DNA from 4 places in the Tepidibacter aestuarii genome. Region 1 is predicted to be linked to each of the others. Evidence: a T-box and tRNA genes for the amino acid it is inferred to sense, from the RefSeq annotation. Region 1 holds a T-box; the other regions hold tRNA genes.
The links. A T-box is a leader RNA that pairs with one kind of tRNA and senses whether it is charged. The one in region 1 lies ahead of alaS (alanine--tRNA ligase), so its partner is inferred to be a tRNA-Ala.
Positions count from the first base shown of each region.

Region 2: it encodes a tRNA-Ala, which carries the amino acid that the T-box ahead of alaS (alanine--tRNA ligase) is inferred to sense. The anticodon was not compared.
Region 3: it encodes a tRNA-Ala, which carries the amino acid that the T-box ahead of alaS (alanine--tRNA ligase) is inferred to sense. The anticodon was not compared.
Region 4: it encodes a tRNA-Ala, which carries the amino acid that the T-box ahead of alaS (alanine--tRNA ligase) is inferred to sense. The anticodon was not compared.

Region 1 is NZ_OW235315.1:1,349,992-1,357,995, reverse strand. It holds gene M2214_RS06540 (aldo/keto reductase) at 1-513, opposite strand, end outside; gene M2214_RS06535 (hypothetical protein) at 580-2,721, opposite strand; gene M2214_RS06530 (IreB family regulatory phosphoprotein) at 2,732-2,989, opposite strand; gene alaS (alanine--tRNA ligase) at 3,127-5,766, opposite strand; T-box leader at 5,868-6,091, opposite strand; gene M2214_RS06520 (hypothetical protein) at 6,146-6,334, opposite strand; gene mnmA (tRNA 2-thiouridine(34) synthase MnmA) at 6,405-7,490, opposite strand; gene nifU (Fe-S cluster assembly scaffold protein NifU) at 7,751-8,004, opposite strand, start outside.
Region 2 is NZ_OW235315.1:3,368,215-3,376,218, reverse strand. It holds gene M2214_RS16390 (NupC/NupG family nucleoside CNT transporter) at 1-724, shown strand, start outside; rRNA gene M2214_RS16385 (16S ribosomal RNA) at 1,176-2,691, shown strand; tRNA gene M2214_RS16380 (tRNA-Ala) at 2,795-2,870, shown strand; rRNA gene M2214_RS16375 (23S ribosomal RNA) at 2,975-5,895, shown strand; rRNA gene rrf (5S ribosomal RNA) at 5,995-6,111, shown strand; tRNA gene M2214_RS16365 (tRNA-Asn) at 6,116-6,190, shown strand; tRNA gene M2214_RS16360 (tRNA-Leu) at 6,200-6,288, shown strand; tRNA gene M2214_RS16355 (tRNA-Met) at 6,295-6,370, shown strand; tRNA gene M2214_RS16350 (tRNA-Glu) at 6,375-6,449, shown strand; tRNA gene M2214_RS16345 (tRNA-Val) at 6,459-6,534, shown strand; tRNA gene M2214_RS16340 (tRNA-Asp) at 6,542-6,618, shown strand; tRNA gene M2214_RS16335 (tRNA-Thr) at 6,656-6,730, shown strand; tRNA gene M2214_RS16330 (tRNA-Tyr) at 6,737-6,822, shown strand; tRNA gene M2214_RS16325 (tRNA-Gly) at 6,833-6,906, shown strand; tRNA gene M2214_RS16320 (tRNA-Arg) at 6,913-6,989, shown strand; tRNA gene M2214_RS16315 (tRNA-Gln) at 6,995-7,070, shown strand; tRNA gene M2214_RS16310 (tRNA-Lys) at 7,080-7,155, shown strand; tRNA gene M2214_RS16305 (tRNA-Ser) at 7,165-7,253, shown strand; tRNA gene M2214_RS16300 (tRNA-Ser) at 7,273-7,363, shown strand; tRNA gene M2214_RS16295 (tRNA-Pro) at 7,378-7,454, shown strand; tRNA gene M2214_RS16290 (tRNA-Ile) at 7,460-7,536, shown strand; tRNA gene M2214_RS16285 (tRNA-Ile) at 7,552-7,628, shown strand; tRNA gene M2214_RS16280 (tRNA-Trp) at 7,635-7,710, shown strand; tRNA gene M2214_RS16275 (tRNA-Pro) at 7,730-7,806, shown strand; tRNA gene M2214_RS16270 (tRNA-Ile) at 7,812-7,888, shown strand; tRNA gene M2214_RS16265 (tRNA-Ile) at 7,904-7,980, shown strand; tRNA gene M2214_RS16260 (tRNA-Phe) at 7,987-8,004, shown strand, end outside.
Region 3 is NZ_OW235315.1:3,098,424-3,106,427, reverse strand. It holds rRNA gene M2214_RS15140 (16S ribosomal RNA) at 379-1,894, shown strand; tRNA gene M2214_RS15135 (tRNA-Ala) at 1,958-2,033, shown strand; rRNA gene M2214_RS15130 (23S ribosomal RNA) at 2,092-5,012, shown strand; tRNA gene M2214_RS15125 (tRNA-Gly) at 5,061-5,134, shown strand; rRNA gene rrf (5S ribosomal RNA) at 5,138-5,254, shown strand; tRNA gene M2214_RS15115 (tRNA-Asn) at 5,259-5,333, shown strand; tRNA gene M2214_RS15110 (tRNA-Leu) at 5,342-5,430, shown strand; tRNA gene M2214_RS15105 (tRNA-Met) at 5,437-5,512, shown strand; tRNA gene M2214_RS15100 (tRNA-Glu) at 5,517-5,591, shown strand; tRNA gene M2214_RS15095 (tRNA-Val) at 5,601-5,676, shown strand; tRNA gene M2214_RS15090 (tRNA-Asp) at 5,684-5,760, shown strand; tRNA gene M2214_RS15085 (tRNA-Thr) at 5,790-5,864, shown strand; tRNA gene M2214_RS15080 (tRNA-Tyr) at 5,871-5,956, shown strand; tRNA gene M2214_RS15075 (tRNA-Ile) at 5,965-6,041, shown strand; tRNA gene M2214_RS15070 (tRNA-Phe) at 6,051-6,126, shown strand; rRNA gene rrf (5S ribosomal RNA) at 6,142-6,258, shown strand; rRNA gene M2214_RS15060 (16S ribosomal RNA) at 6,617-8,004, shown strand, end outside.
Region 4 is NZ_OW235315.1:77,937-85,940, reverse strand. It holds rRNA gene M2214_RS00410 (23S ribosomal RNA) at 1-832, opposite strand, end outside; tRNA gene M2214_RS00405 (tRNA-Ala) at 937-1,012, opposite strand; rRNA gene M2214_RS00400 (16S ribosomal RNA) at 1,116-2,631, opposite strand; gene nrdG (anaerobic ribonucleoside-triphosphate reductase activating protein) at 3,257-3,793, opposite strand; gene M2214_RS00390 (anaerobic ribonucleoside triphosphate reductase) at 3,808-6,162, opposite strand; gene M2214_RS00385 (AIR synthase related protein) at 6,383-7,111, opposite strand; gene M2214_RS00380 (cobyric acid synthase) at 7,115-8,004, opposite strand, start outside.

The sequences.
Region 1 (8,004 bases):
GATTCCTGCCTTATTTACTATTGGATGAATAATATCTATTTCATTAATTTTAGAAGCAGCTTTTACTGCAGACACTGTATGGGTAGATATTCCCACTGATCTTATGTATCCTTTTTCCTTCATTTTGATGAAATATTCCATAGCCTCCCAGTGACCTCTTAATGTATGTTCACTTTCTTGTTCATGAAGCAAGAATCCATCTATGTAATCAGTATTCATCTCTTTTATTGCTTTTTTAAGGCTTTGCTCAGCTGTCTCTTTTGAATAAGAATACGATTTTGTTATAAGTATTATCTTATCTCTTTTATAACTTTTAAATGCCTCATTTACATGCTTATATGTACCATACAGTTCTGCTGTATCTATAAAATTAACACCTCTTTCAAAGGCCTCAATTATAACTTTTGCTCCATCGTGTGCACTAAAGTTTCGTTGAAGCGGTCCTATTGTTAAGGCTCCAAAACACATTTTAGAAACTTCAAATCCAGTTTTCCCTAATATATTGTAATCCATATTTTTCACATCCTCTACATCTACTTAATTTCTCAAAATAAGTCCCTGATTAACAGGGACTTAAAATTATTTTGATCTATCAAGTTCTTTTGCGAGCAATACAAGAACAGGTATTATAACATAAGCTATACTAGTTGCAGCTGCCACTACACCTGAATCATTAACTAAAAATCCTACTATACTTGCAACTATAATACTAGTCCATCCTTTAGTAAGGTATTGATATTTATCACATACTTTTTTAAGTATTCCAACAGGCTTTTGAAATAGTACAACTACTATTAAAAGTCCTAGTATTAAAACCTTACTCCATATAGATACTCCTATCAAGGTCATATTCATCTCAATTTTTCTAGTTATTATCTGAAGTATTACCAAAGGTCCTCCAGACGTTATCTTCTTTATAGCTCCTGCTAAATGAGATTGACTTCCTATAAAGTAGATATCTATTATAGCCATAGTAGATACTACACCAACCACAGCAACTCCTATAAGAATTATCTTCTTCAGATCTATTTTTATATCATAAAGTCTCATTATTAAATATAAGAATGAAAATACTGATGTTATAGTCCCACCTACATTAGCTCCCATCTTAGGATGTCCAAGTATTGCTATTGACACTATAAGTATCACAGATGCTATCTTTTTATTTATTATATTCTTTTCTAAAAGACCTACAACAAAGAATATTAATGAGCCTATTAAAACTCCCATATATTCATTTCCTACACCGTAGTATCTAGCTCCAATTATAGGATCGTACCCAAGTAATGAGCTTTTTATCATATTTTGGCCTGTAGCAGCATCTATCAATACTCCCACTGCAACCAATGCACTAAGAAGTATCAATTTATTCAAGTCATCTTTTACAAATTTGTAAACTAATGAATAAACAATTATTAATAATCCTACTATACATATTATTATGGACGCCTCTGTTGAATAATTAAATAATGGTGCTATTAATAATACAAACGGTATAGATATTGTAAATTTTAATATAGCACAAAGTACTTTAAATGTATTTTTAGGTGTCTTATGTCTAAAGAATATTGCAGCGAGCATTATCATCCACATTATCATCTCAAATGCAGCATAAGTATAAAGTACAGGTATTCTTATTTTCATATTAGACACTATTTTATCGTAATCCTTTGATAAAAACTCCATATTGTTGTCGTATGGAATTTTCTGTATAGTTTTTCCTACTATGACATCTGACTTTATTCCAAAATATTCAAATATATCTGCTGCTATATCTAAATTTGATAAAACACCTTTTCTTCTAGTTGTTCCTGATGTTAATAGTCCTTTTTCATCTTTCTCAAATATAACTATAGGCGATAGTCTATATCCATCTATATAGTCCTGCTTTTCAGGATAAGCACTAGTAATATATATTCTATCGTTTTCATTCGCCATTTCGAATACTTCTTTTAAATAATCACTTATATTAAAGTATATTTCTGTTTTCATTTTTTCATAAGAAGCTTCATTTAAATTTTCTTTATATAAATCTAATCTATACGTATCTCCAAGTTCTACTATAAGTAGATCACTTTCATCATAGTATTTTTGTGTTTCTTTTTTTAATTTATCATAATCTGTTCTTATTCCAAATGGCATAGTTTGATCTTTAATATTAATATTATCTATATTTCCATTTTGTACTTGTCCATTTTGGTCCATTCCTATAAGAGCTATTTCTCTATGTTTTGCTTCGTCTGTATCTGAATTCCCCAAAATAGCTAGATCAAGATTGTTATTATTAAATTCATATCCAATAGCACCTAAAAAAGCCCCATATTCTCCTTTTTCATTAGATGCATTAGTTTTATTAATATCTAAATTATTTATATATCCAGGATTTATTCCAGTTCTTCTTAGATATACTTCTTTGTTATTTTCATTTGAAGTTTCAAAATCTATGTCTGAAGGATTTATATAAGTTCTAGTTCCAGCACCTATGGCTGCATAAGACCTTATATCAGAGGTCCCCTTTGAACCTCTGATATTCATAAGTCCTACATATCCTTTTTTATCCATCTGATTTTTTAGATATTCTATATTTTTCAAATCATTTATACTAGTTCTATTTATATTTACTAATATAACTTTTCCTTTTTCATTTGCAAAACTCATATCTGGAACAGAATTAATTAGTACGACTATTAGTAAGAATAATACTAAAAACTTCTTTTTCAAATTCGTCTACCTACTTTCCTTCTAAATATTTTTTTAGAATTTCTTCTAATATCTCATCTCTTTCATATTTTTTTATTAAGCTTCTGGCATTGTTATGACTAGTTATATATGTAGGGTCTCCAGACAAGAAATAACCTATTAATTGATTTATAGGGTTATATCCTTTTTCAACTAAAGCTGCATAAACACTCTCTATTATTTCGTCGACGCTTAAATTCTCTTCTTTTGGTGCTTCGAACTTCATAGTATAATCCATATTTTCCATAATTAACACCTCTTTTGTATATTTTTGTTGACTTAATTTCTTCATAATAAACTATTATAACATAAAACAGGAGCATTAGCTTGCTCCTGTTTTATAACAAATATAAAATTATATAATTTTGAATCTAAGGAATTTTACAATTATTCCTTAATTTGATTTTCTAATACTTCTTTTGCTTTTAATAAAGCTTCTGGTAGCTTAGAAGAATCCTTACCTCCAGCTTGCGCCATGTCAGGTCTTCCTCCTCCGTTTCCACCAGCAACCTTAGCAACTTCTCTTATTATATTACCAGAATGTACTCCTTTTTCAACTACATCTTTAGTAGCAGTAACTATAAAATTAACCTTATCACCAGATTTATTTGCTATTACTACAACGCCTGATTTGAATCTATCTTTTAAATTATCTCCCATATTTCTTAGAGCATTCATATCCATGTTTTCAAATTTCGCTGTTATTAAATTCACACCCTTGATCTCTTTTTTAATTACAGCATCATCAACTGAAGCCATAGCTAATTTATTCTTTATACTTTCTAATTCCTTATTAGAATCCTTAAGTTCTTCTATAATCGACTTAGCTTTATTTATAACATTATCTTCTTTGACCTTTAAAGTAGCGCATACTTCGCTTATAACATCTTCCTTTTTGTTTAAATACTCATAAACACTAATTCCAGTTATAGCTTCAATTCTTCTAACTCCTGATGCTACCCCTGATTCTGAAAGTATTTTAAACATTCCTATTTGAGAAGTATTATTTAAGTGTGTTCCTCCACAAAGCTCAACAGAGTATCCTCCCATAGAAACAACTCTTACAACGTCTCCATATTTTTCTCCGAATAAAGCTGTAGCTCCCATTTTTTTAGCATCATCTATAGACATTTCAGTTGCACTAATATCTAATGAATTCATAATTTGACTGTTTACTATTAATTCTATTTTTGAAAGTTCTTCACTTGAAATACCTTCAAAGTGAGTAAAGTCAAATCTAAGTCTCTCAGCAGTTACAAGTGATCCAGCTTGTTGTATATGATCTCCTAAAACTTCTTTTAATGCCTTATGAAGAATATGAGTTGCAGAGTGGTTTCTAGCACTATTCATTCTTATATTCTTTTCTACTAAAGCACATACCTTATCATTAACCTTTACGCTTCCTGCTTTTATTGTAACTTCATGATGTATTCTATTATTTATACCTTTTTTAGTATCTAATACATCACACTCAAAGTTGTCGTTTGATAATATACCTTTATCTCCTGCTTGTCCTCCACTTTCTGCATAAAAAGGAGTTTTATCAAGTATTACAGTTACACGCTCACCATTATGAGCCTCAGTTACTATTTCATTTCCTTTTACCATAGCCTCAACTATACACTCATCCTCTAAAGATGTATAACCTACAAACTCACTAACTATATCCTTATCAAGCTTTGAGAATATATCTTCTTTCCATCCTTCTGATTCTCCATTTTGTCTTGCATTTCTAGCTCTTTCTCTTTGCTTTTGCATTTCTTTTTCAAAAGAATTTTCATCAACCTCAAGATTTTCCTCTTCAAGTATTTCCTTAGTTAGATCTATAGGGAATCCATAAGTATCATATAATTTGAATGCATTTTCTCCAGATAAAACTTTTTTATTGTTGTCTTTTAATTCATCTACATAAGATTTTAATATTTCTATACCTTGATCTATAGTCTCTTCAAATCTTTCTTCTTCTATTTTAAGAACCTTTTTAACGTAGTCTTTTTTCTCAACAAGTTCTGGATACGCTTCTCCACTTACATCTACAACCTTATCCATTAATTCATGTAAAAACGCTCCCTTTATACCAAGTAATTTACCATGTCTTGCAGCTCTTCTTAAAAGTCTTCTAAGCACATATCCTCTTCCTTCATTAGAAGGTAATACTCCATCTGCAATTAAGAAAGATGTAGCTCTTATATGATCAGTTATTATTCTTATAGATGTATCTGTTTTATTGTCTTTTCCATACTCAACATTTGATAATTTAACTATTGAATCTAGTATATATTTTATAGTATCAACTTCAAATATATTATCTACATCCTGCATTATACAAGCCATTCTTTCAAGTCCCATACCTGTATCTATATTTTTACTTGCAAGTTCGTTATAATTTCCTTGTTCATCCTTATCAAATTGTGTAAATACATGGTTCCAAAATTCTATATATCTATCACAGTCACATCCTGGTTTACAATCAGGATTGTCACATCCATATTTTTCACCTCTATCATAGTACAGTTCTGAACATGGTCCACAAGGTCCAGTTCCTATTTCCCAAAAGTTATCGTCCTTTCCAAGTCTAACCATTCTTTCTTCTGGAAATCCCATTTCCTTACTCCATATATCGTAAGCATCATCATCATTTTCATATACAGAAACCCACACCTTATCTTGAGGTATTTCTAAATGTTCTGTTATAAACTCCCATCCCCATTTTATAGATTCTCTTTTAAAATAATCTCCAAATGAAAAGTTACCTAACATTTCAAAGAAAGTACCATGTCTTGCTGTCTTACCTACATTTTCTATATCTCCAGTTCTTATACACTTTTGACAAGTAGCCATTCTTTTATTAGGTGGTACTTCTTTTCCCATAAAATACGGCTTAAGAGGAGCCATTCCTGCATTTATAAGAAGTAAACTCTTATCACTCTGTGGAACTAGCGGAAAACTTCCCTTTGCTAAATGGTCTTTTGCTTCAAAAAACTCTAAAAATCTACTTCTTATTTCATTTAACCCTAATTTTTTCATTTTTATTCCTCCTAATTTTATATTCATGATTATGTACAAAAATCAGTTTCATAATAAGTAACTGTTCAAAAAAAATAAAATCCTCGCCTCTATGAAAGAAACATAGGGGCGAGGATTGATCTCGCGGTACCACCCTACTTCAACTGCAATGCAGTCTCAGGATAAAGCCTTAGTTTTAACGGAGTCACATCCGACGCTTTCTACTTACTTGTTTCAAAAACGCTACTCCGAGACAGCTTCGATAGACCTATCTAGAAATCTTCCAGCCTAGGATTTCCTCTCTATAAGAATCAATCAATCTACTAATTCTCTTCACAGTATTTAAATATAAAATTTTACATAACTAGATTTTATATTCAAAATCAAATTATGTCAATAATTAAAAGAAATTTCTATCCATTCTATTCATTACTTGGTTTGCAACCTTAGCTACATTTCTTCCTGTTCTATACATTCTTCTTCTTTGTCCCATATTCATTCTAGATACCGCATACATAGAAGCTGCTGCTCCTATAACTCCACCTATAACCATAGGATTCGTCATAATGTTGTTATTATTATTTCTCAATGTCATTCACCCCTTTCTAAAATTATTTTTTACAAAGGAGAAAAATATATACTGAGTAAATTTTTCATGTTTATATTCTTTTTTCTATTATGCCTCCACCTATTACAATGTCTCCATTATACATAACTACAGATTGCCCAGCAGTTATTGCTCTTTGATTTTCATCAAATACTATTTTTATTTTATCTTTTCCTTCTTTATAAACTGTAGCATTTTCTGGTTTGCCAGAATATCTAACTTTAGCTTGAACTTTAATAGGTTCATCTATATCATCAAACGGTATGAAGTTTACATCAGTAGCTATTAATCCTTTACTAAATACATCATCATGATCTCCTAAAACTACTGCATTCTTCTTTGGTAATATATCTACTACAAACATAGGCTTTCCAAGAGCTATTCCAAGTCCTTTTCTTTGACCTATAGTGTAGTGTATTATTCCTTTGTGTTTTCCTAATATATTTCCTTCTTTGTCTATAAAGTATCCTTCTTTTATTTTTTTATTCGTATGACTTTTTACATATCCTGCATAATCATTGTCTTTTACGAAACATATTTCTTGGCTATCAGGCTTGTTTGCAACTATAAGCCCTACTTCAGCTGCTATCTCTCTTATTTTATCTTTTGTATAATATCCAAGTGGAAATAAAGTATGCTTAAGCTCATGTTGAGTCATATTATATAAAGCATAAGTTTGATCTTTTGCATCAGTTATAGACTTTTTTAGTAAATATCTATTTGTTGATTCATCATATTCTATCTTAGCATAATGACCCGTAGCTATATAATCGCAGTCTAACTGTTTAGCTTTTTCAAAAAATTCTCCAGATTTGATATACTTATTACATGCTATACAAGGATTAGGAGTTCTTCCTTTTGTATACTCATCTATGAAATAATCTATTACCTTTTCCTTAAAAACTTGTTTAAAGTTCATAACATAAAAAGGAATACCTATTTTATTCGCAACTCTTCTAGCATCTTCAACAGCTGATAGAGAACAGCATCCTCCTTCTCTTTCCATTATTTCCTCATCTTCGTCTTGCCAAAGCTTCATAGTTACTCCGATTACATCGTAACCTTGCTCCTTTAGTAAATATGCTGCAACAGAACTATCTACTCCTCCGCTCATACCTATCATTACTCTTTTTTTCAAAACAACCACCTCTATCTATTCTTATGATTAATCTTTGAGACTAAATTATTCGTATTTTCGATTTTAAAATTCGCTTCATGCTAACGCATGTCTCATGTCGCCAACGAGTCTTCACAGACTCCGTTGCTTAAAAATGAATTATAATTTACTTCTTCAATCAATATTATCTAAAGATTAAAAATTATACAAGTATATTATATGCTATTTTAATATAATATTTTAAAAAAAATTAAACCCGAGAATTTTCCCGGGCAATTTTTTTATTCCTCTTCTTCTATATCATGGTGATGATCATGGTCATCATCTATTTCTATATCGTCAAGTCCATCTATATGAACATTGTTCTTGTTAGCATAATCTATTATAGCTGACTTTATAGCTTGCTCTGCTAAAACTGAACAGTGCATTTTAACCGGTGGAAGTCCGTCTAAAGCTTCAGCAACTGCTTTATTTGTAAGAGTTAAAGCCTCTTGAAGACTCTTTCCTATTACCATTTCTGTTGCCATACTTGAAG
Region 2 (8,004 bases), 1.6 Mb from region 1:
GTTAAATGCAATAATGATAGGTGGAATGGCTACAGTTGCTGGTGGAGTTATGGCAGGGTATGTAGGAATGGGAGTTGATGCTGGCCACTTAATAGCAGCATCTGTAATGTCGGCGCCTGCAGCATTAGTAGCAGCTAAAATCATAGTTCCGGAAACTGAGGAACCGGTTACAAAAGGAAATGTAGAATTTGAAGTAGAAAAAGTTGATGCTAATATTATAGATGCAGCAGCAAGAGGAGCTTCAGAAGGATTACAGCTTGCACTTAATGTTGCAGGTATGTTACTTGCATTTGTTGCTTTAATAGCGATGGTTAATGGAGGTATTGAAGCGGTAGGAAGTGCTGTAGGAATACATGGATTAACTTTAGAAACGATATTAGGTTATGCATGCGCTCCGCTTGCATATATAATGGGTATTCCATCTCAAGATATAGTTACAGCAGGTTCATTATTAGGACAAAAAACAGTTATAAATGAATTTGTTGCTTATGCTAATCTATCTGAGCATATAGCTAATGGGACACTTCAACCTAGAACTATTACTATATTAACGTATGCTCTTTGTGGGTTTGCAAACTTTTCATCTATAGCTGTACAATTAGGTGGAATAGGAGGACTTGCCCCTAAGAGAAGAGGAGAACTAGCTCAGTTAGGAATAAAAGCTTTAGTTGGAGGTACTGTAGCTGCATTTTTAACAGCATCTATAGCTGGTATGCTTATATAATATTATATATAGAAGAAGTCGTTTTAAACGGCTTCTTTTTTTTATATACAAGGAAATTATATAATTTTCAATCTCTAGATAAGATTAATGAAAGAACTGAGCCTGTAGCTATCTTTGATTAATGGAGTCTGTTAAGAGCAGTTAGAGGATTAATAGATTAACATTAAATCAATTTTCTATATATCAAAATATAAATAAGCTATTAATATGATTTGGGAAATTCAATATATTTAGATATATAGTGAAAAAGATCGAAAAAAAACTTTAGAAAAGTGTTGACGAAATGTTTTAAAGGTGATATATTATTACTTGTCCTCGACAACGAGGCAAGCGAGAAACACATGAACACAACATATGAACTTTGAAAATTAAACAGTAGGTTATAAATAAATCACAACAGTGATTTTCGGAAACAACACATAAAGTCAGTTTACTGAGTACTGACAAACTTTTATTTAAGAGTTTGATCCTGGCTCAGGATGAACGCTGGCGGCGTGCCTAACACATGCAAGTCGAGCGGAGATTAAAAAGCTTGCTTTTTAATCTTAGCGGCGGACGGGTGAGTAACGCGTGGGTAACCTGCCCTATACACACGGATAACATATCGAAAGATATGCTAATACGAGATAACACATTTTTAAGGCATCTTAGAAATGTCAAAGCGTTAGCGGTATAGGATGGACCCGCGTCCCATTAGCTAGTTGGTGAGGTAAAAGCTTACCAAGGCGACGATGGGTAGCCGACCTGAGAGGGTGATCGGCCACACTGGAACTGAGACACGGTCCAGACTCCTACGGGAGGCAGCAGTGGGGAATATTGCACAATGGGGGAAACCCTGATGCAGCAACGCCGCGTGAGCGATGAAGGCCTTCGGGTCGTAAAGCTCTGTCCTAAGGGAAGATAATGACGGTACCTTAGGAGGAAGCCCCGGCTAACTACGTGCCAGCAGCCGCGGTAATACGTAGGGGGCAAGCGTTATCCGGAATTACTGGGCGTAAAGGGTGCGTAGGCGGCCTTGTAAGTCAGAAGTGAAAGGCTACGGCTCAACCGTAGTAAGCTTTTGAAACTGCAGGGCTTGAGTGCAGGAGAGGAGAGTAGAATTCCTAGTGTAGCGGTGAAATGCGTAGATATTAGGAGGAATACCAGTTGCGAAGGCGGCTCTCTGGACTGTAACTGACGCTGAGGCACGAAAGCGTGGGGAGCGAACAGGATTAGATACCCTGGTAGTCCACGCCGTAAACGATGAGTGCTAGGTGTCGGGGGTTACCCCCCTCGGTGCCGCAGCTAACGCATTAAGCACTCCGCCTGGGGAGTACGCTCGCAAGAGTGAAACTCAAAGGAATTGACGGGGACCCGCACAAGTAGCGGAGCATGTGGTTTAATTCGAAGCAACGCGAAGAACCTTACCTAAGCTTGACATCCCTCAGACCGCTTCTTAATCGAAGCTTTCCCTTCGGGGACTGAGGTGACAGGTGGTGCATGGTTGTCGTCAGCTCGTGTCGTGAGATGTTGGGTTAAGTCCCGCAACGAGCGCAACCCTTATCTTTAGTTGCCAGCATTTTGGATGGGCACTCTAGAGAGACTGCCGAGGATAACTCGGAGGAAGGTGGGGATGACGTCAAATCATCATGCCCCTTATGCTTAGGGCTACACACGTGCTACAATGGCTAGTACAGAGAGTTGCGAAACCGCGAGGTCAAGCTAATCTCTTAAAGCTAGTCTCAGTTCGGATTGCAGGCTGAAACTCGCCTGCATGAAGCTGGAGTTACTAGTAATCGCGAATCAGAATGTCGCGGTGAATGCGTTCCCGGGTCTTGTACACACCGCCCGTCACACCACGGAAGTTGGGGGCGCCCGAAGTCAGATATCCAACCGTAAGGAGGAATCTGCCGAAGGTGAAATCAATGACTGGGGTGAAGTCGTAACAAGGTAGCCGTATCGGAAGGTGCGGCTGGATCACCTCCTTTCTAAGGAGAAATAACCTACTGTTTAATTTTGAGAGTTTATAAAAAACTCTTGACGAATTTTAATAAATTTGTTATTATATATTTCGTCAAAAAAATACAATATGGGGGCGTAGCTCAGTTGGGAGAGCACTTGCCTTGCAAGCAAGGGGTCAGGAGTTCGACTCTCCTCGTCTCCACCATTTAGTATTTTATATACTATATTAGTACTTTGAGCAACGGAATTTTTAATTCGTTGGCGACGTACTTTAGTACTTTGAAAATTGAACAGATTTAAATAAATTTAGGTTAAGTTATTAAGGGCGTAGGGCGGATGCCTTGGCACCAAGAGCCGATGAAGGACGTGGTAAGCTGCGATAAGCTTCGGGGAGATGCAAGCAATCTTTGATCCGGAGATTTCCGAATGGGGAAACCCACCTAGAGTAATGTCTAGGTATCCTTAGATGAATACATAGTCTAAGGAGGGGAACCGAGGGAACTGAAACATCTAAGTACCTCGAGGAAGAGAAAGAAAAATCGATTCCCTAAGTAGCGGCGAGCGAAAGGGGAAGAGCCCAAACCTATGAAGTTTTCTTCATAGGGGTTGCGGATATGCTCACAAGAAAGAGGTATTGTAGTCGAAGAGGTTTGGAAAGACCCACCATAGAAGGTAATAGTCCTGTAGATTAAACAAGAAGACTTTCGAGCATACTCCAGAGTACCACGGGACACGTGAAACCCTGTGGGAAGCTGGGGGGACCACCCCCCAAGGCTAAATACTTCTTGGTGACCGATAGCGTATAGTACCGTGAGGGAAAGGTGAAAAGAACCCCGGAAGGGGAGTGAAATAGAACCTGAAACCCTATGCCTACAAGCTGTGGGAGCACATTTTTAGTGTGACCGCGTACTTTTTGTAGAACGGGCCAACGAGTTACGATAAGTAGCAAGGTTAAGGACTTAGGGTCTGGAGCCGTAGCGAAAGCGAGTCTTAACTGGGCGATTCAGTTACTTGTCGTAGACCCGAAACCGAGCGACCTACCCATGGCCAGGATGAAGCGAAAGTAAAATTTCGTGGAGGTCCGAACCCACGCACGTTGAAAAGTGCGGGGATGAGCTGTGGGTAGAGGTGAAATTCCAATCGAGCTCGGAGATAGCTGGTTCTCCCCGAAATAGCTTTAGGGCTAGCCTCAAGCTTAGAGATGAGGAGGTAGAGCACTGAATGTCCTAGGGGCCCTGTGGGTTACCGAAGACTATCAAACTCCGAATGCCTTTATCTTTTGCTTGGGAGTCAGACTGTGGGTGATAAGATTCATAGTCGAGAGGGAAACAGCCCAGACCGTCAGCTAAGGTCCCTAAATGTAAGTTAAGTGGTAAAGGATGTGGGATTGCACAGACAACCAGGATGTTGGCTTAGAAGCAGCCATTCATTCAAAGAGTGCGTAATAGCTCACTGGTCGAGTGATCCTGCGCCGAAAATTATCGGGGCTAAAACTTACTACCGAAGCTACGGCATTGACTTTGTCAATGGGTAGGGGAGCATTCACTGCGGGTTGAAGCTAGACCGGAAGGACTAGTGGACTGCAGTGAAGAGAGAATGTTGGCATGAGTAGCGAGACGTAGGTGAGAATCCTACGGGCCGAAAACCCAAGGTTTCCTGAGGAAGGTTCGTCCGCTCAGGGTTAGTCGGGACCTAAGCCGAGGCCGAAAGGCGTAGGTGATGGACAACAGGTTGAGATTCCTGTACTACCGATAATCGTTTGAAGAATGGGGTGACGCAGAAGGATAGGCTATCCTACTATTGGATATGTAGGTCCAAGCATTAAGGGAGCATTGATAGGCAAATCCGTCGGTGCAATCCTGAGGTGTGATGGGGAGCGAAATTTAAGTAGCGAAGTAGTCGATTTCATGCTGCCAAGAAAAGCCTCTACTGAGATTAAAGGTACCCGTACCGCAAACCGACACAGGTGGGTGAGAAGAGAATTCTAAGGCTAGCGAGAGAACTTTTGTTAAGGAACTCGGCAAAATGACCCCGTAACTTAGGGATAAGGGGTGCCTCATTAGGGTGTATGCCCGAAGAGGCCGCAGAGAATAGGCCCAAGCGACTGTTTACCAAAAACATAGGTTTCTGCTAAGTCGAAAGACGATGTATAGGAGCTGACGCCTGCCCGGTGCTGGAAGGTTAAGGGGATGTGTTAGACATTAGTCGAAGCATTGAACTTAAGCCCCAGTAAACGGCGGCCGTAACTATAACGGTCCTAAGGTAGCGAAATTCCTTGTCGGGTAAGTTCCGACCCGCACGAAAGGCGTAACGATTTGGGCACTGTCTCAACAAAAGACTCGGTGAAATTGTAATTCCGGTGAAGATGCCGGATACCTGCGACAGGACGGAAAGACCCCATGGAGCTTTACTGTAGCCTGGCATTGGATTTCGATATTACATGTACAGGATAGGTGGGAGACTGAGATACGAGAACGCCAGTTTTCGTGGAGTCATCCTTGGGATACCACCCTTGTAATATTGAGATTCTAACCATAGACCATGAATCTGGTCTTGGGACACTGTCAGGTGGACAGTTTGACTGGGGCGGTCGCCTCCCAAAATGTAACGGAGGCGCCCAAAGGTTCCCTCAGCACGGTCGGAAATCGTGCGAAGAGTGCAAAGGCAAAAGGGAGCTTGATTGCAAGACATACAGGTCGAGCAAGGACGAAAGTCGGGCTTAGTGATCCGGTGGTTCCGCGTGGAAGGGCCATCGCTCAACGGATAAAAGCTACCCTGGGGATAACAGGCTTATCTCCCCCAAGAGTCCACATCGACGGGGAGGTTTGGCACCTCGATGTCGGCTCATCACATCCTGGGGCTGTAGTAGGTCCCAAGGGTTGGGCTGTTCGCCCATTAAAGTGGTACGCGAGCTGGGTTCAGAACGTCGTGAGACAGTTCGGTCCCTATCCGTCGCAGGCGTAGGAAATTTGAGAGGAGCTGTCCTTAGTACGAGAGGACCGGGATGGACATACCTCTGGTGCACCAGTTGTCACGCCAGTGGCATAGCTGGGTAGCTATGTATGGAATGGATAAGCGCTGAAAGCATCTAAGCGCGAAGCCAACCTCAAGATAAGATTTCCCATCTTTATGAGTAAGATCCCAGGAAGACTACCTGGTTGATAGGTTCAAGGTGTAAGCTCAGTAATGAGTTCAGCTGATGAATACTAATAGATCGAGGACTTAACCAAATTTTAAATCTGGTCAATTTTGAAAGTATTAATTTTCAGCAAAAGTGTTGACAAGATAGACTTAAGATGATACAATACATCTTGTTCGACAAAAAAATATGTGGTTATTATAGCAAAGAGGATACACCTGTTCCCATTCCGAACACAGAAGTTAAGCTCTTTAGCGCTGATGGTACTTGGGGGGCAGCCCCCTGGGAGAGTAAGACGTAGCCACGTATGTTCCAAGGTAGCTCAATGGTGGAGCAATCGGCTGTTAACCGATAGGCTGTGGGTTCGAGCCCCACCCTTGGAGCCAAAAAAAAATGCCGAGGTGGCGGAACTGGCAGACGCACAGGACTTAAAATCCTGCGGTCCTTACAGATCGTACCGGTTCGATTCCGGTCCTCGGCACCACAATAACGCGGGATGGAGCAGTTGGCAGCTCGTCGGGCTCATAACCCGAAGGTCGTAGGTTCGAGTCCTGCTCCCGCAACCAGTATGGCCCCTTGGTCAAGCGGTTAAGACACCGCCCTTTCACGGCGGTAACAGGGGTTCGATTCCCCTAGGGGTCACCATTAATAATTGGGCTCATAGCTCAGCTGGGAGAGCACCTGCCTTACAAGCAGGGGGTCACAGGTTCGAGCCCTGTTGAGCCCACCAATTATTCGGCCTGGTAGTTCAGTTGGTTAGAATGCCAGCCTGTCACGCTGGAGGTCGAGGGTTCGAGTCCCTTCCAGGTCGCCAAATAATTAAATTGGGATATTTGAAAAAATAAAAAAGTGCTAGTGTGGCTCAACGGTAGAGCAGCTGACTTGTAATCAGCAGGTTGTAGGTTCGATTCCTATCACTAGCTCCAAAACATGGAGGGGTTCCCGAGTTGGCCAAAGGGGGCAGACTGTAAATCTGTTAGCATCGCTTTCACTGGTTCGAATCCAGTCCCCTCCACCAAATAAAATATGCGGGTGTAGCTCAGTGGTAGAGTTCCGGCCTTCCAAGCCGGCTGCGAGGGTTCGACTCCCTTCACCCGCTCCAAAATATGTGCCTGTAGCTCAGTTGGATAGAGCAGTGGCCTTCTAAGCCACGTGTCCGGGGTTCGAATCCCTGCAGGCACGCCATATACTGGGGATTCGCCAAGTCGGTAAGGCTCAGGATTTTGATTCCTGCATGCGTTGGTTCGAGTCCAGCATCCCCAGCCAATTTAATTTGACCCATTAGCTCAGTCGGTAGAGCACCTGACTTTTAATCAGGGTGTCCCGCGTTCGAGTCGCGGATGGGTCACCAAAAAAACGCGGAGGGGTGTCCGAGTGGCTTAAGGAGCTGGTCTTGAAAACCAGTGACTCCGAAAGGGGCCGTGGGTTCAAATCCCACCTCCTCCGCCAAAAACAACATAATTAAAATGGAGAAGTACTCAAGTGGCTGAAGAGGCTCCCCTGCTAAGGGAGTAGGTCTTTTACGGGGCGCGAGGGTTCAAATCCCTCCTTCTCCGCCATTTTATTTAAGTATCGAGGTGTAGCGCAGTTTGGTAGCGCACGTGGTTTGGGACCATGGGGCCGGGGGTTCGAGTCCCTCCACCTCGACCAAGTAAGGGCTTATAGCTCAGGTGGTTAGAGCGCACGCCTGATAAGCGTGAGGTCGCTGGTTCGAGTCCAGCTAAGCCCACCATATATACAATAAAGTGGGCCTTTAGCTCAGTTGGTTAGAGCGCCCGGCTCATAACCGGTAGGTCTGGGGTTCGAGTCCCTGAAGGCCCACCACTTTATAGGGGTGTAGTTCAGTTGGTAGAACGACGGTCTCCAAAACCGTATGTCGTGGGTTCAAGTCCTGTCACCCCTGCCAAAACTTTTTATTTAAATATCGAGGTGTAGCGCAGTTTGGTAGCGCACGTGGTTTGGGACCATGGGGCCGGGGGTTCGAGTCCCTCCACCTCGACCAAGTAAGGGCTTATAGCTCAGGTGGTTAGAGCGCACGCCTGATAAGCGTGAGGTCGCTGGTTCGAGTCCAGCTAAGCCCACCATATATATAATAAAGTGGGCCTTTAGCTCAGTTGGTTAGAGCGCCCGGCTCATAACCGGTAGGTCTGGGGTTCGAGTCCCTGAAGGCCCACCACTTTATGCCCAGATAGCTCAGTCG
Region 3 (8,004 bases), 1.7 Mb from region 1:
GTGCAGTTCTTTCATCAATGTTATCTACAGAACGAAAATTTTATAATGCCTTAGTATATAAAAGATCCTAGGATGACCTAGGATCTTTTTTGTCGGGTAAAACGTATAAACTTATATCGGTCATGGCAGACCTAAAGCATATGATATAAAGTTTTAAAGAAAAATAAGAAATTAATTTAAAAATAAAATATTAAAAAATTTTTTAAAAAGTGTTGACGAATATGTCGAAAGATGATATATTATTACATGTCCTCGAAAACGAGGCAAACAAGAAACACAAAATGAACTTTGAAAATTAAACAGTAGGTTATAAATAAATCACAACAGTGATTTTCGGAAACAACACATAAAGTCAGTTTACTGAGTACTGACAAACTTTTATTTAAGAGTTTGATCCTGGCTCAGGATGAACGCTGGCGGCGTGCCTAACACATGCAAGTCGAGCGGAGATTAAAAAGCTTGCTTTTTAATCTTAGCGGCGGACGGGTGAGTAACGCGTGGGTAACCTGCCCTATACACACGGATAACATATCGAAAGATATGCTAATACGAGATAACACATTTTTAAGGCATCTTAGAAATGTCAAAGCGTTAGCGGTATAGGATGGACCCGCGTCCCATTAGCTAGTTGGTGAGGTAAAAGCTTACCAAGGCGACGATGGGTAGCCGACCTGAGAGGGTGATCGGCCACACTGGAACTGAGACACGGTCCAGACTCCTACGGGAGGCAGCAGTGGGGAATATTGCACAATGGGGGAAACCCTGATGCAGCAACGCCGCGTGAGCGATGAAGGCCTTCGGGTCGTAAAGCTCTGTCCTAAGGGAAGATAATGACGGTACCTTAGGAGGAAGCCCCGGCTAACTACGTGCCAGCAGCCGCGGTAATACGTAGGGGGCAAGCGTTATCCGGAATTACTGGGCGTAAAGGGTGCGTAGGCGGCCTTGTAAGTCAGAAGTGAAAGGCTACGGCTCAACCGTAGTAAGCTTTTGAAACTGCAGGGCTTGAGTGCAGGAGAGGAGAGTAGAATTCCTAGTGTAGCGGTGAAATGCGTAGATATTAGGAGGAATACCAGTTGCGAAGGCGGCTCTCTGGACTGTAACTGACGCTGAGGCACGAAAGCGTGGGGAGCGAACAGGATTAGATACCCTGGTAGTCCACGCCGTAAACGATGAGTGCTAGGTGTCGGGGGTTACCCCCCTCGGTGCCGCAGCTAACGCATTAAGCACTCCGCCTGGGGAGTACGCTCGCAAGAGTGAAACTCAAAGGAATTGACGGGGACCCGCACAAGTAGCGGAGCATGTGGTTTAATTCGAAGCAACGCGAAGAACCTTACCTAAGCTTGACATCCCTCAGACCGCTTCTTAATCGAAGCTTTCCCTTCGGGGACTGAGGTGACAGGTGGTGCATGGTTGTCGTCAGCTCGTGTCGTGAGATGTTGGGTTAAGTCCCGCAACGAGCGCAACCCTTATCTTTAGTTGCCAGCATTTTGGATGGGCACTCTAGAGAGACTGCCGAGGATAACTCGGAGGAAGGTGGGGATGACGTCAAATCATCATGCCCCTTATGCTTAGGGCTACACACGTGCTACAATGGCTAGTACAGAGAGTTGCGAAACCGCGAGGTCAAGCTAATCTCTTAAAGCTAGTCTCAGTTCGGATTGCAGGCTGAAACTCGCCTGCATGAAGCTGGAGTTACTAGTAATCGCGAATCAGAATGTCGCGGTGAATGCGTTCCCGGGTCTTGTACACACCGCCCGTCACACCACGGAAGTTGGGGGCGCCCGAAGTCAGATATCCAACCGTAAGGAGGAATCTGCCGAAGGTGAAATCAATGACTGGGGTGAAGTCGTAACAAGGTAGCCGTATCGGAAGGTGCGGCTGGATCACCTCCTTTCTAAGGAGAAATAACCTACTGTTTAATTTTGAGAGTTTATTAAAACTCTTAAAAATACAATATGGGGGCGTAGCTCAGTTGGGAGAGCACTTGCCTTGCAAGCAAGGGGTCAGGAGTTCGACTCTCCTCGTCTCCACCATTTAGTATTTTATATACTACTTAGTACTTTGAAAATTGAACAGATTTAAATAAATTTAGGTTAAGTTATTAAGGGCGTAGGGCGGATGCCTTGGCACCAAGAGCCGATGAAGGACGTGGTAAGCTGCGATAAGCTTCGGGGAGATGCAAGCAATCTTTGATCCGGAGATTTCCGAATGGGGAAACCCACCTAGAGTAATGTCTAGGTATCCTTAGATGAATACATAGTCTAAGGAGGGGAACCGAGGGAACTGAAACATCTAAGTACCTCGAGGAAGAGAAAGAAAAATCGATTCCCTAAGTAGCGGCGAGCGAAAGGGGAAGAGCCCAAACCTATGAAGTTTTCTTCATAGGGGTTGCGGATATGCTCACAAGAAAGAGGTATTGTAGTCGAAGAGGTTTGGAAAGACCCACCATAGAAGGTAATAGTCCTGTAGATTAAACAAGAAGACTTTCGAGCATACTCCAGAGTACCACGGGACACGTGAAACCCTGTGGGAAGCTGGGGGGACCACCCCCCAAGGCTAAATACTTCTTGGTGACCGATAGCGTATAGTACCGTGAGGGAAAGGTGAAAAGAACCCCGGAAGGGGAGTGAAATAGAACCTGAAACCCTATGCCTACAAGCTGTGGGAGCACATTTTTAGTGTGACCGCGTACTTTTTGTAGAACGGGCCAACGAGTTACGATAAGTAGCAAGGTTAAGGACTTAGGGTCTGGAGCCGTAGCGAAAGCGAGTCTTAACTGGGCGATTCAGTTACTTGTCGTAGACCCGAAACCGAGCGACCTACCCATGGCCAGGATGAAGCGAAAGTAAAATTTCGTGGAGGTCCGAACCCACGCACGTTGAAAAGTGCGGGGATGAGCTGTGGGTAGAGGTGAAATTCCAATCGAGCTCGGAGATAGCTGGTTCTCCCCGAAATAGCTTTAGGGCTAGCCTCAAGCTTAGAGATGAGGAGGTAGAGCACTGAATGTCCTAGGGGCCCTGTGGGTTACCGAAGACTATCAAACTCCGAATGCCTTTATCTTTTGCTTGGGAGTCAGACTGTGGGTGATAAGATTCATAGTCGAGAGGGAAACAGCCCAGACCGTCAGCTAAGGTCCCTAAATGTAAGTTAAGTGGTAAAGGATGTGGGATTGCACAGACAACCAGGATGTTGGCTTAGAAGCAGCCATTCATTCAAAGAGTGCGTAATAGCTCACTGGTCGAGTGATCCTGCGCCGAAAATTATCGGGGCTAAAACTTACTACCGAAGCTACGGCATTGACTTTGTCAATGGGTAGGGGAGCATTCACTGCGGGTTGAAGCTAGACCGGAAGGACTAGTGGACTGCAGTGAAGAGAGAATGTTGGCATGAGTAGCGAGACGTAGGTGAGAATCCTACGGGCCGAAAACCCAAGGTTTCCTGAGGAAGGTTCGTCCGCTCAGGGTTAGTCGGGACCTAAGCCGAGGCCGAAAGGCGTAGGTGATGGACAACAGGTTGAGATTCCTGTACTACCGATAATCGTTTGAAGAATGGGGTGACGCAGAAGGATAGGCTATCCTACTATTGGATATGTAGGTCCAAGCATTAAGGGAGCATTGATAGGCAAATCCGTCGGTGCAATCCTGAGGTGTGATGGGGAGCGAAATTTAAGTAGCGAAGTAGTCGATTTCATGCTGCCAAGAAAAGCCTCTACTGAGATTAAAGGTACCCGTACCGCAAACCGACACAGGTGGGTGAGAAGAGAATTCTAAGGCTAGCGAGAGAACTTTTGTTAAGGAACTCGGCAAAATGACCCCGTAACTTAGGGATAAGGGGTGCCTCATTAGGGTGTATGCCCGAAGAGGCCGCAGAGAATAGGCCCAAGCGACTGTTTACCAAAAACATAGGTTTCTGCTAAGTCGAAAGACGATGTATAGGAGCTGACGCCTGCCCGGTGCTGGAAGGTTAAGGGGATGTGTTAGACATTAGTCGAAGCATTGAACTTAAGCCCCAGTAAACGGCGGCCGTAACTATAACGGTCCTAAGGTAGCGAAATTCCTTGTCGGGTAAGTTCCGACCCGCACGAAAGGCGTAACGATTTGGGCACTGTCTCAACAAAAGACTCGGTGAAATTGTAATTCCGGTGAAGATGCCGGATACCTGCGACAGGACGGAAAGACCCCATGGAGCTTTACTGTAGCCTGGCATTGGATTTCGATATTACATGTACAGGATAGGTGGGAGACTGAGATACGAGAACGCCAGTTTTCGTGGAGTCATCCTTGGGATACCACCCTTGTAATATTGAGATTCTAACCATAGACCATGAATCTGGTCTTGGGACACTGTCAGGTGGACAGTTTGACTGGGGCGGTCGCCTCCCAAAATGTAACGGAGGCGCCCAAAGGTTCCCTCAGCACGGTCGGAAATCGTGCGAAGAGTGCAAAGGCAAAAGGGAGCTTGATTGCAAGACATACAGGTCGAGCAAGGACGAAAGTCGGGCTTAGTGATCCGGTGGTTCCGCGTGGAAGGGCCATCGCTCAACGGATAAAAGCTACCCTGGGGATAACAGGCTTATCTCCCCCAAGAGTCCACATCGACGGGGAGGTTTGGCACCTCGATGTCGGCTCATCACATCCTGGGGCTGTAGTAGGTCCCAAGGGTTGGGCTGTTCGCCCATTAAAGTGGTACGCGAGCTGGGTTCAGAACGTCGTGAGACAGTTCGGTCCCTATCCGTCGCAGGCGTAGGAAATTTGAGAGGAGCTGTCCTTAGTACGAGAGGACCGGGATGGACATACCTCTGGTGCACCAGTTGTCACGCCAGTGGCATAGCTGGGTAGCTATGTATGGAATGGATAAGCGCTGAAAGCATCTAAGCGCGAAGCCAACCTCAAGATAAGATTTCCCATCTTTATGAGTAAGATCCCAGGAAGACTACCTGGTTGATAGGTTCAAGGTGTAAGCTCAGTAATGAGTTCAGCTGATGAATACTAATAGATCGAGGACTTAACCAAATTTTAAATCTGGTCAATTTTGAAAGTATTAATCTTAATACTTAATATGCGGGTGTAGCTCAGTGGTAGAGTTCCGGCCTTCCAAGCCGGCTGCGAGGGTTCGACTCCCTTCACCCGCTCCAATATGTGGTTATTATAGCAAAGAGGATACACCTGTTCCCATTCCGAACACAGAAGTTAAGCTCTTTAGCGCTGATGGTACTTGGGGGGCAGCCCCCTGGGAGAGTAAGACGTAGCCACGTATGTTCCAAGGTAGCTCAATGGTGGAGCAATCGGCTGTTAACCGATAGGCTGTGGGTTCGAGCCCCACCCTTGGAGCCAAAAAAAATGCCGAGGTGGCGGAACTGGCAGACGCACAGGACTTAAAATCCTGCGGTCCTTACAGATCGTACCGGTTCGATTCCGGTCCTCGGCACCACAATAACGCGGGATGGAGCAGTTGGCAGCTCGTCGGGCTCATAACCCGAAGGTCGTAGGTTCAAGTCCTGCTCCCGCAACCAGTATGGCCCCTTGGTCAAGCGGTTAAGACACCGCCCTTTCACGGCGGTAACAGGGGTTCGATTCCCCTAGGGGTCACCATTAATAATTGGGCTCATAGCTCAGCTGGGAGAGCACCTGCCTTACAAGCAGGGGGTCACAGGTTCGAGCCCTGTTGAGCCCACCAATTATTTGGCCTGGTAGTTCAGTTGGTTAGAATGCCAGCCTGTCACGCTGGAGGTCGAGGGTTCGAGTCCCTTCCAGGTCGCCAAAAAAATACTTTTAAAATAAATAATATACGCTAGTGTGGCTCAACGGTAGAGCAGCTGACTTGTAATCAGCAGGTTGTAGGTTCGATTCCTATCACTAGCTCCAAAATATGGAGGGGTTCCCGAGTTGGCCAAAGGGGGCAGACTGTAAATCTGTTAGCATCGCTTTCACTGGTTCGAATCCAGTCCCCTCCACCAAAAAAAGTGGGCCTTTAGCTCAGTTGGTTAGAGCGCCCGGCTCATAACCGGTAGGTCTGGGGTTCGAGTCCCTGAAGGCCCACCACTTTTTTTTGCCCAGATAGCTCAGTCGGTAGAGCAGGGGACTGAAAATCCCCGTGTCGGTGGTTCGATTCCGCCTCTGGGCACCAAAATTAAAAAGATTATGTGGTTATTATAGCAAGGAGGATACACCTGTTCCCATTCCGAACACAGAAGTTAAGCTCCTTAGCGCCGATGGTACTTGGGGGGCAGCCCCCTGGGAGAGTAGGACGTAGCCACGTAATCTTTTTTTATAAAGTTTTAATTATGATTGATGAGTTTAATAGTATATTTCGAGTGAATGATAAAAAAGCCTTTCTTTGAAAGATTATATATAGAGATTTTTTTGAAATTCGTAACGGAAATTATACTTATATGCAATTCAAATAGGAATACAAATTCTTACTCATTATAAAAAAACTTTTAAAAAAGTATTGACGAATATGTCGAAAGATGATATATTATTACATGTCCTCGAAAACGAGGCAAACAAGAAACACAAAATGAACTTTGAAAATTAAACAGTAGGTTATAAATAAATCACAACAGTGATTTTCGGAAACAACACATAAAGTCAGTTTACTGAGTACTGACAAACTTTTATTTAAGAGTTTGATCCTGGCTCAGGATGAACGCTGGCGGCGTGCCTAACACATGCAAGTCGAGCGGAGATTAAAAAGCTTGCTTTTTAATCTTAGCGGCGGACGGGTGAGTAACGCGTGGGTAACCTGCCCTATACACACGGATAACATATCGAAAGATATGCTAATACGAGATAACACATTTTTAAGGCATCTTAGAAATGTCAAAGCGTTAGCGGTATAGGATGGACCCGCGTCCCATTAGCTAGTTGGTGAGGTAAAAGCTTACCAAGGCGACGATGGGTAGCCGACCTGAGAGGGTGATCGGCCACACTGGAACTGAGACACGGTCCAGACTCCTACGGGAGGCAGCAGTGGGGAATATTGCACAATGGGGGAAACCCTGATGCAGCAACGCCGCGTGAGCGATGAAGGCCTTCGGGTCGTAAAGCTCTGTCCTAAGGGAAGATAATGACGGTACCTTAGGAGGAAGCCCCGGCTAACTACGTGCCAGCAGCCGCGGTAATACGTAGGGGGCAAGCGTTATCCGGAATTACTGGGCGTAAAGGGTGCGTAGGCGGCCTTGTAAGTCAGAAGTGAAAGGCTACGGCTCAACCGTAGTAAGCTTTTGAAACTGCAGGGCTTGAGTGCAGGAGAGGAGAGTAGAATTCCTAGTGTAGCGGTGAAATGCGTAGATATTAGGAGGAATACCAGTTGCGAAGGCGGCTCTCTGGACTGTAACTGACGCTGAGGCACGAAAGCGTGGGGAGCGAACAGGATTAGATACCCTGGTAGTCCACGCCGTAAACGATGAGTGCTAGGTGTCGGGGGTTACCCCCCTCGGTGCCGCAGCTAACGCATTAAGCACTCCGCCTGGGGAGTACGCTCGCAAGAGTGAAACTCAAAGGAATTGACGGGGACCCGCACAAGTAGCGGAGCATGTGGTTTAATTCGAAGCAACGCGAAGAACCTTACCTAAGCTTGACATCCCTCAGACCGCTTCTTAATCGAAGCTTTCCCTTCGGGGACTGAGGTGACAGGTGGTGCATGGTTGTCGTCAGCTCGTGTCGTGAGATGTTGGGTTAAGTCCCGCAACGAGCGCAACCCTTATCTTTAGTTGCCAGCATTTTGGATGGGCACTCTAGAGAGACTGCCGAGGATAACTCGGAGGAAGGTGGGGATGACGTCAAATCATCATGCCCCTTATGCTTAGGGCTACACACGTGCTACAATGGCTAGTACAGAGAGTTGCGAAACCGCGAGGTCAAGCTAATCTCTTAAAGCTAGTCTCAGTTCGGATTGCAGGCTGAAACTCGCCTGCATGAAGCTGGAGTTACTAGTAATCGCGAATCAGAATGTCGCGGTGAATGCGTTCCCGGGTCTTGTACACACCGCCCGTCACACCAC
Region 4 (8,004 bases), 1.3 Mb from region 1:
ATTGGAATTTCACCTCTACCCACAGCTCATCCCCGCACTTTTCAACGTGCGTGGGTTCGGACCTCCACGAAATTTTACTTTCGCTTCATCCTGGCCATGGGTAGGTCGCTCGGTTTCGGGTCTACGACAAGTAACTGAATCGCCCAGTTAAGACTCGCTTTCGCTACGGCTCCAGACCCTAAGTCCTTAACCTTGCTACTTATCGTAACTCGTTGGCCCGTTCTACAAAAAGTACGCGGTCACACTAAAAATGTGCTCCCACAGCTTGTAGGCATAGGGTTTCAGGTTCTATTTCACTCCCCTTCCGGGGTTCTTTTCACCTTTCCCTCACGGTACTATACGCTATCGGTCACCAAGAAGTATTTAGCCTTGGGGGGTGGTCCCCCCAGCTTCCCACAGGGTTTCACGTGTCCCGTGGTACTCTGGAGTATGCTCGAAAGTCTTCTTGTTTAATCTACAGGACTATTACCTTCTATGGTGGGTCTTTCCAAACCTCTTCGACTACAATACCTCTTTCTTGTGAGCATATCCGCAACCCCTATGAAGAAAACTTCATAGGTTTGGGCTCTTCCCCTTTCGCTCGCCGCTACTTAGGGAATCGATTTTTCTTTCTCTTCCTCGAGGTACTTAGATGTTTCAGTTCCCTCGGTTCCCCTCCTTAGACTATGTATTCATCTAAGGATACCTAGACATTACTCTAGGTGGGTTTCCCCATTCGGAAATCTCCGGATCAAAGATTGCTTGCATCTCCCCGAAGCTTATCGCAGCTTACCACGTCCTTCATCGGCTCTTGGTGCCAAGGCATCCGCCCTACGCCCTTAATAACTTAACCTAAATTTATTTAAATCTGTTCAATTTTCAAAGTACTAAAGTACGTCGCCAACGAATTAAAAATTCCGTTGCTCAAAGTACTAATATAGTATATAAAATACTAAATGGTGGAGACGAGGAGAGTCGAACTCCTGACCCCTTGCTTGCAAGGCAAGTGCTCTCCCAACTGAGCTACGCCCCCATATTGTATTTTTTTGACGAAATATATAATAACAAATTTATTAAAATTCGTCAAGAGTTTTTTATAAACTCTCAAAATTAAACAGTAGGTTATTTCTCCTTAGAAAGGAGGTGATCCAGCCGCACCTTCCGATACGGCTACCTTGTTACGACTTCACCCCAGTCATTGATTTCACCTTCGGCAGATTCCTCCTTACGGTTGGATATCTGACTTCGGGCGCCCCCAACTTCCGTGGTGTGACGGGCGGTGTGTACAAGACCCGGGAACGCATTCACCGCGACATTCTGATTCGCGATTACTAGTAACTCCAGCTTCATGCAGGCGAGTTTCAGCCTGCAATCCGAACTGAGACTAGCTTTAAGAGATTAGCTTGACCTCGCGGTTTCGCAACTCTCTGTACTAGCCATTGTAGCACGTGTGTAGCCCTAAGCATAAGGGGCATGATGATTTGACGTCATCCCCACCTTCCTCCGAGTTATCCTCGGCAGTCTCTCTAGAGTGCCCATCCAAAATGCTGGCAACTAAAGATAAGGGTTGCGCTCGTTGCGGGACTTAACCCAACATCTCACGACACGAGCTGACGACAACCATGCACCACCTGTCACCTCAGTCCCCGAAGGGAAAGCTTCGATTAAGAAGCGGTCTGAGGGATGTCAAGCTTAGGTAAGGTTCTTCGCGTTGCTTCGAATTAAACCACATGCTCCGCTACTTGTGCGGGTCCCCGTCAATTCCTTTGAGTTTCACTCTTGCGAGCGTACTCCCCAGGCGGAGTGCTTAATGCGTTAGCTGCGGCACCGAGGGGGGTAACCCCCGACACCTAGCACTCATCGTTTACGGCGTGGACTACCAGGGTATCTAATCCTGTTCGCTCCCCACGCTTTCGTGCCTCAGCGTCAGTTACAGTCCAGAGAGCCGCCTTCGCAACTGGTATTCCTCCTAATATCTACGCATTTCACCGCTACACTAGGAATTCTACTCTCCTCTCCTGCACTCAAGCCCTGCAGTTTCAAAAGCTTACTACGGTTGAGCCGTAGCCTTTCACTTCTGACTTACAAGGCCGCCTACGCACCCTTTACGCCCAGTAATTCCGGATAACGCTTGCCCCCTACGTATTACCGCGGCTGCTGGCACGTAGTTAGCCGGGGCTTCCTCCTAAGGTACCGTCATTATCTTCCCTTAGGACAGAGCTTTACGACCCGAAGGCCTTCATCGCTCACGCGGCGTTGCTGCATCAGGGTTTCCCCCATTGTGCAATATTCCCCACTGCTGCCTCCCGTAGGAGTCTGGACCGTGTCTCAGTTCCAGTGTGGCCGATCACCCTCTCAGGTCGGCTACCCATCGTCGCCTTGGTAAGCTTTTACCTCACCAACTAGCTAATGGGACGCGGGTCCATCCTATACCGCTAACGCTTTGACATTTCTAAGATGCCTTAAAAATGTGTTATCTCGTATTAGCATATCTTTCGATATGTTATCCGTGTGTATAGGGCAGGTTACCCACGCGTTACTCACCCGTCCGCCGCTAAGATTAAAAAGCAAGCTTTTCAATCTCCGCTCGACTTGCATGTGTTAGGCACGCCGCCAGCGTTCATCCTGAGCCAGGATCAAACTCTTAAATAAAAGTTTGTCAGTACTCAGTAAACTGACTTTATGTGTTGTTTCCGAAAATCACTGTTGTGATTTATTTATAACCTACTGTTTAATTTTCAAAGTTCATACGTTGTGTTCATGTGTTTCTCGTTTGCCTCGTTGTTGAGGACAAGTAATAATATATCAGCTATTGAATAATTCGTCAACACTTTTTTTGAAATAAATTTTAAGTTCTATTATTTTCGCATATTTAATTAAGCGGCAAAACGTTTATATTTAAACATTCAAACGGATTTTTTTACATTATACGATTTTTCAAAAAAATTATTATAATTTTATATGAAATAGTCTAAATTAGTCATTAAAAACATTTATTTTAAAGATTAACATGTATATTTTCTTTGATTTTATGACGTGTATACAAAATTTTTTTATAAAAACAACGAATTAATTGGATATTTTTAGTTTTACATCCTATTTTTCAATACAGCATTCCCTATTTAAGAGAAAAAAACTCTATAATTTATTATTTAATCTATGCAAACACTAAAAATGCAAGTTCAAAAATGGCACTCATTTAAATATTATCTTCTTTTAGTTAATATTTGAACGAGTGTCATTATATAAAAATAAAAGAGAGGCTTAAGCCTCTCTTTTATTTTGCTATATCCATATCTTCATTGTAATCCACATGAAGAACAGCTCTTTTTAATTGTAATGACTTTTTAACATCTAATACTCTTTGATTTGATGATCCTCTGTACTTTAAGAGCATACTCTTCTTTTCTTCTACAAATTTGCCATCGATTAATACATCTATCTCATTTAATAGATTCTTCCATTTGAAATATCTTTCATTTTTAATATCGGTTAACTGTTCAAATGTATATCCACTATAAGCCCAAACATCTAGTCCAAGTTTTCTTGCTTCTTTGCATATCTTCACAAGAGCATCTGGTTGTTCAAACGGATCTCCTCCGCTAAGAGTTATTCCCTTTTGTAGCCTCAATTCTTTTAAAGTATCTATTATAGATTCTACTTCTACCTCAAATCCCCCATTAAAATCATGAGTTTGCTTATTGTGGCAGCCCTTACAGTTATGCTTACAACCTTGGGTCCATATTACAGTTCTAAGTCCAGGTCCATCAACTATGCTGTCTGATGTCACAGAAGATGCTAGTCTTAATTTCATAATATCACCCCTTTTTAATTATGTTTTACTCTATCTTTAACCTCAGCTCTTTTGGCATCGTTAAATCTATCTACAGTACCAACTAAGTATCCTGTTATTCTTCTTATTCTTTCGAAGTATATACCATCTTCTCCATCTTTTCTTCCACAAGCTGGACAAGTATCATCTATAACTCCATTAAATCCACAAACTGGATCTCTATCAAGCGGATGATTTATACTTCCATATCCAATTCCAGCTTCCTTCATAGCTCTTACTATACTTTCAAATGCTTCTATATTATCAGATGGGTTTCCATCAAGTTCTATATAGCTTATATGTCCTGCATTAGTAAGCGCATGGTATTTAGCTTCTTTTTCTATCTTTTTGAATGCAGATAACTTATGATAAACAGGTACATGGAAAGAGTTTGTATAATAATCTCTGCTTGTAACTCCTTCTATTTCTCCAAACTCTTTTTTATCTATTTTAGTGAATCTTCCACTTAATCCTTCAGCTGGAGTTGCTATTAAAGAGAAGTTTAATCCATATTTTTCGCTTGCTTCATCCATTTTATCTCTCATGTATTTAATTATTTCAACACCTAAGTCTTGAGCAGAATCACTTTCTCCGTGATGCTCCCCTATCAATGCTTTTAGGCACTCAGCAAGTCCTATAAATCCAACTGTTAATGTTCCTTGCTTTATAACGTCTCTTAAATCATCTTCCCAAGATAATTCTTTAGATCCAAGCCATACACCTTGTCCCATTAAGAAAGGGAAGTTTTTAGCTTTTTTATTTGCTTGTATTTCAAATCTTTCTATTAATTGATCTATTACTAAGTCTATTTTTTCTTGAAGTTCTTTATAGAATCCTTTTATATCAGTTTCTTTATTCTTTAATACTCCATGTTTTATTCCTAATCTTGGAAGATTGATAGTCGTAAACGAAAGATTTCCTCTACCGGTAACTATTTCCTCTCCACATACATTTCCAAGGACTCTTGTTCTACACCCCATGTAAGTAGCTTCTGTTTCAGGACGTCCTTCTTTATAGTACTGAAGATTAAATGGAGCATCTATGAAACTGAAATTAGGGAATAATCTCTTTGATGAAACTTTACATGCTAATTTGAATAAATCATAGTTTATATCTTCTTTATTTAAGTTTATCCCTTCTTTTACTTTGAATATTAGTATTGGGAATATAGCTGTTTCTCCATTTCCAAGTCCTTTTTCTAAAGAAAGTAGTAAGTTTTTACTTACCATTCTGCCTTCTTCACTTGTATCTGTTCCGAAGTTAACGCTTGAAAACGGAACTTGAGCTCCAGCTCTTGAATGCATTGTATTTAGATTGTGTATAAAAGCCTCCATAGCTTGATAAGTTTTTCTATTAGTCTCTCTTAAAGCTTCTTTACTTGCAAATTTTTGTATCTTTAAGCACTTCTCTTCATCTAATCCATATTCTTTAATTAATTCTTGCTTAATTTTATCGTTTATTTCTTTATCTATACTTAAAGATATCTCTTTACTTAAAGATTTTTCTACTTCATTAAATATATCAGTTATAGTTTTTATTTGATCATCTTCAATATCTTTTTCTATACTTATACCTTTATATATATTTTCTATATATGCTCTTTTAAATGTTTTCTTAACTCCGTTTGCCATTCCATAATCGAAAAATGGTATACTTTGACCTCCATGTTGATCATTTTGATTAGATTGAATAGCAATAGCTGCAAGTGCAGAATAACTTAATATATCTTGCGGCTCTCTTAGGTGCCCATGACCTGTTGAAAAACCATTTTTAAACAATTCAGCTATATCTATTTGACAGCAAGTAAGTGTACCCATATTTAAAAAATCCATATCATGTATATGTATATCTCCATCATCGTGTGCTTTTGAATGATTAGGTTTTATGACAAATTCTTTACAAAATTCTTTAGATACTGCACTTCCATATTGAAGCATAGTTCCCATAGCAGTATTTCCATCTATATTAGCATTTTCTCTTTTTATGTCTGCATTATCTGCATCTGAAAAAGTTATTTCTTTTATAGATTGTATCAGTCTTGTTTTTGAATTTCTTATTCTACTTCTTTCAGCTCTGTATAATATATACGCTTCACTAGTTCTTGCATGTCCATTTTTTATTAAAGTTTTTACAACAGCATCCTGAACATTTTCGACAGTTGGCACTTGTCCTATATATTTTTTAGTTAAAAGACTTAATACCTTCTCTGCTAGTTTTTCCGCCATTTCGTAGTTTGCTGTTTTTCCTTCTTTTTGTGCAACCTCACTAGCAGCTAAAAATATAGCTCTCGCTATTTTGTCTTTACTAAAGCTAATTATTCTTCCGTCCCTCTTTTTTACATTTTCAATCATACTACTGCCCCCTTGTACATTATGTAGTGTATATTTACTTTATCCATACCATATATAGTGTCGTCAATCAAAAAAAATACCCTTTAACCTCGTTAAAGGGTCTTCGTATATTTGCTATATTTAGATTATCAAAATTAATCAAATTAGTCAAACATGCTCAAAGTATTGAAATTACAAGTTCATTTTTTTGAAAGCAAGTATTTATAATGGGTCTATTTTTTTATGAAATTTTTCCTAAAATTTTTATAGGGCAGTTTATATTTCTTTTTAATTCGTCTATATAATCTTCTGAAATAGTTGTTATTACACATGTAGACGGTCCAGCTGGTTTATACAAATCAATTTCAATATCATTGTAATTTATACTCATATTAGTTATTTTTTCTATAATAGAGCATTCATGTTTTATTCCTTTAGAACCTACAGGTATTATAGAAGTTATATAGTTTAAATCCAATAATTTTTTGAATTCATAAAATGATATTATTTCTTGATCATTATTTATATCTATTTCATTTCCTACCTTAGGTAAACCTATAGAAAGTACCAAACTCCCACTCTTCACACTATGGTTTAATTCTTCTTTTTTCATTATTCCAATTGCCGTTGTTCCTAAGAATGTCTGAAGAGTTTTAAAATTTTCTTCTGTGCTCCCATTTATAGGTATATCTAGATTGATATCATTCAAAAACCCTTTTATACCATCGATTATTGCTTTTCCTCCATCGTCCATAGATACTCCTAAATTATCTACTATAGCTATCGGTTTTGCTTTAACAGACATTATTTCCATTAAAGCTACTCTAGTTGTAAAATAAGATACAATACCTAGTGGAACTTTTATTTCATCTAGTTCTTTATTCCCAACACCTGCACATGAATCACATGATATAACCATATATTCATCTTTATTTATATCTATAAATGTCAAATCTCTATAGTTTTTCAACTACTATTCCTCTCCCTTTAATATAGAGTATATTTTGTCCATATCAAGGTTCGATCTAACTATATTAGCCAATTTATCGTATTCTTTCTCTTTAAATTCTTTAAACGATTTAACTTCACTTTGTATTTCATCTAATCCTCTATCTTTTCTTATGTTATTTAATAACCCTCTTGTAAAGTTTATATTATCGAATATTCCATGTATGTAACTTCCTGCCACATTACCTTGTAAATTTATAGCTCCTTCTAACTCATCTATATTTTGGTTCATTCTTTTAATCATTTTATTTAAACTTCTAGACTCTTTTCCTACTACACTTCTTCCCATATGTATTTCATAACCTTCAACTTTCATCCCTTCAAGTGAAGATAGCAATCCTCTTACATTATTTTGAACAACAGCCTCTACTTGTGTAGTTATTTTTTCTCCTTCAAATGTAGTTTCTATATCTAGAAGTCCAATTCCATCTATTTCTTTTATTCCACATTCTATTCCATCTGGATCGTATAATTTCTTTCCTAAAATTTGATACCCTCCACAGATACCAAATATTAATTTCCCTTTTTTATGTAAATCCTTTATTTCTCTTTCAAGCCCACTTTCTCTTAAATAAATAAGATCCTCTATTGTATTCTTACTTCCAGGTATTATTAATATATCTGGATCACCTATAGATTCACCCTTCATAACATATCTCAAGTTAACATCTTCTTGAGTTTCAAAGACGTTTAGGTCTGTAAAGTTAGAAACGTGAGGCAGATATAAAACTTCTATATTAATTTCCCCACTTTCCTTTGATTTTTTATTTCTAAATCTATCTGTCAAACTATCTTCATCTTCTATTTTAAGATTGCTGTAAGGTATAACACCAAGAACCGGAACCTTTATTATAT